Regions from separate parts of the Streptomyces sp. NPDC085932 genome, predicted to be linked through region 1. Evidence: predicted binding sites of a transcription regulator. Region 1 holds the regulator's gene; the other holds the start of a gene.
The links. The regulator HspR, encoded in region 1, represses chaperone genes until heat shock. The targets are predictions, from matches to a motif close to TTGAGNNNNNNNNNCTCAA.

Region 1 (3,406 bases):
GACGCCAACAAGGGAAACGTCAAGGCCGAGGAGCGCTTCAAGGAGATCTCCGAGGCCAACGACATCCTCGGTGACCCCAAGAAGCGCAAGGAGTACGACGAGGCGCGCGCCCTCTTCGGCAACGGCGGCTTCCGCCCGGGGCCCGGCGGCGCGGGCGGCTCCTTCAACTTCGACCTGGGCGACCTCTTCGGGGGCGGCCAGGGGGGCCAGGGCGCCGGCGGCTTCGGCGGCGGCCTCGGTGACGTCTTCGGGGGCCTGTTCAACCGCGGCGGTGCCGGCCCGGGCACGCGGACCCAGCCCCGGCGCGGCCAGGACATCGAGTCCGAGGTCACGCTCAGCTTCACGGAGGCCATCGAGGGCGCGACCGTCCCGCTGCGGATGTCCTCGCAGTCGCCCTGCAAGGCCTGTTCGGGCACCGGCGACAAGAACGGCACGCCGCGCGTGTGCCCGACCTGCGTCGGCACCGGGCAGGTCGCCCGGGGCAGCGGCGGCGGCTTCTCGCTCACCGACCCCTGCCCCGACTGCAAGGGCCGCGGCCTGATCGCCGAGACCCCCTGCGACGTCTGCAAGGGCAGCGGCCGGGCCAAGTCCTCGCGGACCATGCAGGTGCGCATCCCGGCCGGCGTCAGCGACGGCCAGCGGATCCGGCTGCGGGGCAAGGGCGCGCCGGGCGAGCGCGGCGGCCCGGCGGGCGACCTGTACGTGGTCGTGCACGTCGACTCCCACCCGGTGTTCGGCCGCAAGGACGACAACCTCACGGTCACCGTCCCGGTCACCTTCACCGAGGCGGCCCTCGGCGGCGAGGTCCGGGTGCCGACGCTCGGCGGCCCGCCCGTCACGCTGAAGCTGCCCCCCGGCACGCCGAACGGCCGTACGATGCGCGCCCGGGGCAAGGGCGCGGTCCGCAAGGACGGCACCCGCGGCGACCTCCTGGTCACCGTCGAGGTGAGTGTCCCGAAGGACCTGACGGGGAAGGCTCGTGACGCACTCGAGGCGTATCGCGAGGCGACCGCGGGTGAGGACCCGCGGGCGGAGCTGTTCCAGGCCGCGAAGGGAGCATGAGTCAGATGGACGGTCGTCGACGCAACCCGTATGAACTGACCGAGGAGACCCCGGTCTACGTCATCTCGGTGGCGGCCCAGCTGTCCGGCCTGCACCCGCAGACCCTGCGCCAGTACGACCGTCTGGGCCTGGTGTCCCCGGACCGCACGGCCGGCCGGGGCCGGCGCTACTCGGCCCGCGACATCGAACTGCTCCGCCAGGTGCAGCAGTTGTCGCAGGACGAGGGCATCAACCTGGCCGGAATCAAGCGCATCATCGAACTGGAGAACCAGGTCGCGGCCCTCCAGGCCCGGGTGGCCGAGCTGGAGGACGCGCTCGACGGCGCCGCGGCGGCGATGCGCCAGCGCGAGGCGGCGGTGCACGCGTCGTACCGCCGGGACCTGGTGCCGTACCAGGAGGTGCAGCAGACCAGCGCGCTGGTGGTGTGGCGGCCGAAGCGGCAGCAGCAGTCCGACTGACGCGCTCATCGCGCGGAAAGGGGCCGGGAGTCGACTCCCGGCCCCTTTCGCGTGCCTTGTCTGCGTTGCGGGCGTTTTCGCGCCCCTCCCTCTCGATGACCGGGCCGTGCGCGGGACTTGAAGATGATTCCGCAGAGTCTTCACAACTGCTGCGGAGCGTGGTGTTGTCATCTCGTTAAGTGGTTCCGCTTGACGGTGGGGGGCGCGTCCGCGTTGTCTTTTCAGACACATGGGCCGCAATGCTGTGCCCACGTCCGAATCACACGCGAAGTGAGCTTCCGCATGCGTCGTCGTATCGCCATATCCGTGGCCGCCGCCACGATCTCCGCCACGCTCGCCGGCTGCGGCGTGCTCAACGCGACCGGGAGCAGTGACGACGCGAGCCCGACCAAGGGCAACGACATCACGGTGGGCCTGCTGCTGCCGGAGAAGGCGAACACGCGCTACGAGAACTTCGACTACCCGATCATCAAGCGGAAGGTCGAGTCGCTCACCAACGACAAGGGCCGCGTCGAGTACGCCAACGCCGAGGCGGACGCCGACAAGCAGGCGAGCCAGATGCAGAAGATGATCGACGACCGGGTCGACGTGATCCTGCTGGACGCGGTCGACTCGCACGCCATCGCCGACGGCGTGAAGAAGGCCAAGGAGGCCGGCATCCCGGTCATCGCCTACGACCGGCTGGCCGAGGGGCCGATCGAGGCGTACATCTCGTTCGACAACGAACTGGTCGGCGAGGTCCAGGGGCGCTCGCTGCTGGAGGCCATCGGCGAGAAGGCGAGCCTGTCCGACAAGATCGTCATGATGAACGGCTCGTCGACGGACCCCAACGCCAAGCAGTTCAAGGCCGGGGCGATGTCCGAGCTGAACGGCAAGGTGACGATCGCGCAGTCCTTCGACACCAAGGACTGGAAGCCGGAGAACGCCGAGGCCAACATGGCCGAGGCGATCGCGAAGATCGGCAAGGACAACATCAAGGCCGTCTACTCGGCCAACGACGGCATGGCCGGCGGCATCGTCAAGGCCCTGGAGGCCGCGGGCGTGACCGACCTGCCGCCCATCACCGGCCAGGACGCGGAACTCGCGGCCGTGCAGCGGATCCTCGCCGGCGAGCAGTACATGAGCGTCTACAAGTCGTACCCGCAGGAGGCGGAGAACGCCGCGGAGATGGCCGTCGCCAAGGTGCAGGGCCGCGACATCCAGTTCGCCGCGCTCACCCGCGACAAGGTCGACAGCCCCACGCACAAGGGCATTCCGGCCCAGCTCGTGCCGGTGGTGGCGCTGACCAAGGAGAACATCGAGGACACGGTCGTGGCCGACGACATCTACAAGGTGTCGGACATCTGCACCACCAAGTACAAGGCGGCGTGCCAGGCGGCCGGTCTCAACTAGCCGGTTCCGGTGCGTGCGGGGCCCGGGTCCGTCCCGGGCGGCGCGCCAGGGTGATCGCCCGGAGCAGCCATTCGGCGGGCCCGTGCCGGAAGCGCCGCAGCCACGCGGTGCTCAGGGCCAGCTGGAGCGCGTACACGGCGAGGGCGAGCAGCAGCACGGCGGCCGCGCCCAGGCGCCCGTACAGGGACAGGCCGTACGCCGTCGCCGCGCACATCACGATCAGGGACTGCCCGAGGTAGTTCGTGAGCGCGAGGCGGCCCGCCGGGACGAAGAGGCGCCGCACCCGGTCTCCCCGCGGGGAGTCCAGCAGGAGCAGCAGCAGGCACGCGTAGGCGGCCGACAGGGCCGGCGCCGTCAGGGTGCCCACGCCGACGCCCAGGAGGTGCCAGCGGTCCTCCAGCGGCCCCTGGGCGGCGGAGGCGAAGAACACCGCCCCCGGGATCCCGACGGCCAGTCCGGCGACCGCGGTCCGCCGCAGCCGGGCGCGGCCCACC
Region 2 (3,406 bases), on a different contig from region 1:
CAGTTCGTGCTGGGCCGCGACCTTGCGCAGCAGCCGTGCGATCGACCGCTCCAGGGTGCGCACACCCGCCTCGCGCGTGTACTCGCCGGCGAGCTTGCGCAGCGCGCCCTCGTCGATGGTCACCTCGTCCTTGTCGAGCCCGGCCCGCTCCAGCTGCCGCGGGAGCAGGTGGTCGCGGGCGATGACGACCTTCTCGTCCTCGGTGTAGCCGTCGAGGCGGACGATCTCCATCCGGTCGGCCAGGGCCTCCGGGATCGCCTCCAGGACGTTGGCGGTGGCCAGGAAGACGACGTCCGAGAGGTCGAGCTCGACCTCCAGGTAGTGGTCGCGGAAGGTGTGGTTCTGCGCCGGGTCGAGCACTTCGAGCAGGGCGGCGGCCGGGTCGCCCCGGAAGTCCGAGCCGACCTTGTCGATCTCGTCGAGGAGCACGACCGGGTTCATCGACCCGGCCTCCTTGATGGCGCGGACGATCCGGCCGGGCAGCGCGCCGACGTACGTGCGCCGGTGTCCGCGGATCTCGGCCTCGTCGCGCACACCGCCGAGGGCGACGCGCACGAACGTGCGGCCCATGGCGTGGGCGACGGACTCGCCGAGGGAGGTCTTGCCGACGCCGGGCGGCCCGACCAGCGCGAGCACGGCACCGCCGCGCCGCCCGCCGACGACGCCCAGACCCCGCTCGTTGCGCCGCTTGCGCACGGCCAGGTACTCGGTGATGCGCTCCTTCACGTCCTCCAGACCGGCGTGCTCGGCGTCCAGGACCTCCTTGGCGCCCTGGATGTCGTAGGCGTCCTCGGTGCGCTCGTTCCACGGCATCTCCAGGACCGTGTCGAGCCAGGTGCGGATCCACGAGCCCTCGGGCGACTGGTCGGAGGAGCGCTCCAGCTTGTCGACCTCCTTCAGGGCGGCCTCGCGGACCTTCTCGGGCAGGTCGGCGGCCTCCACGCGGGCGCGGTAGTCGTCGGACTCCTCGGCGGGGTCCTTGCCTGCCTCGCCGTTCAGCTCGCGCAGCTCCTTGCGGACCGCTTCGAGCTGGCGCCGCAGCAGGAACTCGCGCTGCTGCTTGTCGACGCCCTCCTGGACGTCCTTGGCGATGGTCTCGGCCACGTCCTGCTCGGCGAGGTGGTCGCGCAGCTGCTGCGTGGCGAGCTTGAGCCGGGCCACCGGGTCGGTGGTCTCCAGCAGTTCGACCTTCTGGTCGGTGGTCAGGAACGGCGAGTAGCCGGAGTTGTCGGCCAGCGCCGAGACGTCGTCGATGGCCTGGACCCGGTCGACGACCTGCCAGGCGCCGCGCTTGCGCAGCCAGGCGGTGGCGAGGGCCTTGTACTCCTTGACCAGTTCGGCGACCTGGCCGGGCAGCGGCTCCGGCACGGTCTCGTCGACGCTGGTGCCCTCGACCCAGAGGGCCGCGCCGGGGCCCGTGGTCCCCGCACCGATCCTCACCCGCCCCCGGCCGCGGATCAGCGCGCCCGGGTCGCCGTCGGCCAGCCGGCCGACCTGCTCGACGGTGCCGAGGACACCGGTGTTCGCGTACGTCCCGTCGATGCGTGGCACCAGGAGTACCCGGGGCTTTCCGGGTGTTGTCCGAGCGGCGGCCTGGGCGGCCTCCACCGCGGCACGGACCTCGGAGTCGCTCAGGTCCAGCGGGACCACCATCCCGGGCAGCACGACCTCGTCGTCGAGCGGCAGCACGGGCAGGGTGAGCGGTGTGGACGTCGAAGCCATGATCTCCCCTTCGGCAGTCAAGTTGAGCTATGCCGACTCAATGCTTGGGGACGGCCGGTTGTTCCCCGACCGGTGTTCGCTGTCAGCGATCACCCGTGCCGCCCCTGCCAGGAGGGCGCGTAGAGTCATCGACGTAATAGGCCAAAGGTGCTAGCGGTAATTACGGGGGCGGCGTGGACGGGACCGTGCGGGCGTGGGTGGACGGGTGGGTCGTGTCGCGCGGGGCGGCTCCGCCGGTGGCCGAGCCGTGGGGCTGGACGATCGACGTGGGGCTGTACGGACACGTCACCCGGCACGTGTTCGGCGCGACGGGCGAGGGCCTCGACGAGACGACCGTGCGGAAGGTGGCCGGCGCGGTGACCGGGGACGGCGTGTGGCTGAAGGCCTTCCGCGATCCGGCGGAGGTCGCCGGCTGGCTGGACGACGGCTGGTGGATCGACCCCGAACCCGGCTACCTCATGACGGTCCCGCTGGCGGCGGACGACGCTCCGGCCGTCCCCGACGGCTTCCGGCTGCGCACGTGGTCGCGGGGCGCGGTGACCCACCTGATGGTGGCCGCCCCGGACGGCTCCCTGGCGGCGCGCGGCCAGATCACCCCCACGGGCGACACGGCCGTCGCCGACCGGATCGAGACGGCCCCGGAGCACCGCCGCAAGGGGCTGGGCGGCCTCGTCATGCGCACGCTGCAGTCCGCCGCCGCGCGCCAGGGAGCCCGGACCGGCGTCCTGGCCGGCACGCCGGCGGGCCGGGGCCTGTACGAGTCGCTGGGCTGGGAAGTGGCGGCGGTGCTGACCAGCGCCAGGCACGACCGGCCGACGGCGGCAGGGGCCTGACCTGTGCCCTCCCCCGTCATCCCGGGGGTCACCCGCCGGGGGGTCACCCCCCGGTCGGAACCGTGCGGCTCGCGTGCCACCGCCGGACCAGCGGCCAGGTCGCGATCCCGATGGCCAGGGCGATCAGATGCCCCCAGTTCGTCATCGGGTCGGTGAAGGCGAAGAGGTCCCGCAGAAGCATCCCGCCGAAGGCGGCCAGCAGCGGTACGCGCAGCCACGGCGGGAGCAGACCGGCCAGGGCGCCGGCGCCGGCCGCGACGCCGAAGCTGACGCCGTAGTCGAGACGGTGGAGGGAGGAGTCGGGCAGCTGCCCGGCCAGTACCGCGAGTCCCACCGGGACCTCGGTCGCCAGGGTGGCGAGGACGTGCCCGAGCAGGAAGACCCCGGCCGTGCGCAGGCCCCCGATCCGCCGTTCCAGCGCGGTCAGCACCAGCACGAACCCGACCGTGAACGGCGAGGCCACCCCGCCCGCGACCCACAGCGCGCTGCCGACCAGCACCAGTTCCGGCGAACTCACCAGGTGCGCCACGTCCGTGCTGGACCACTGGAGCAGGGCGTGCACCACGGCGGGGTCGGCGTGCGCGCCGATCAGCGAGGTGACGCAGAGCAGGACCACGTACGCGAAGGTGAACGGTGAACCCGTGGGCGTGGGCAGCAGCCGCCACGGACGCGGAACCCGGCGCCGGTGCGCCACCGGAACACCGGTTCTCTGTCGGCCCGGGTCCGCGGTGCCCCTCGGGCAGCTTCTCTGTCGGCCCGGGTCCGCGGTGCCCCTCGGGCAGCGCTGCCTCGGCACGCCGTCCAGCAGCGGCCCGCCGACGGGCACCGGCAGCGGCCCGTCGTCCGCGGCC

Region 2: the regulator HspR is predicted to act here: its motif matches at 1,745-1,763, upstream of lon (endopeptidase La).

The regions. Positions count from the first base shown of each region.
Region 1 is NZ_JBITSJ010000004.1:219,773-223,178, reverse strand. It holds gene dnaJ (molecular chaperone DnaJ) at 1-1,062, shown strand, start outside; gene ACIGAQ_RS21285 (heat shock protein transcriptional repressor HspR) at 1,068-1,520, shown strand; gene ACIGAQ_RS21280 (sugar ABC transporter substrate-binding protein) at 1,803-2,912, shown strand; gene ACIGAQ_RS21275 (DUF418 domain-containing protein) at 2,905-3,406, opposite strand, start outside.
Region 2 is NZ_JBITSJ010000003.1:10,797-14,202, forward strand. It holds gene lon (endopeptidase La) at 1-1,722, opposite strand, end outside; gene ACIGAQ_RS16080 (GNAT family N-acetyltransferase) at 1,896-2,555, shown strand; gene ACIGAQ_RS16085 (rhomboid-like protein) at 2,599-3,406, opposite strand, start outside.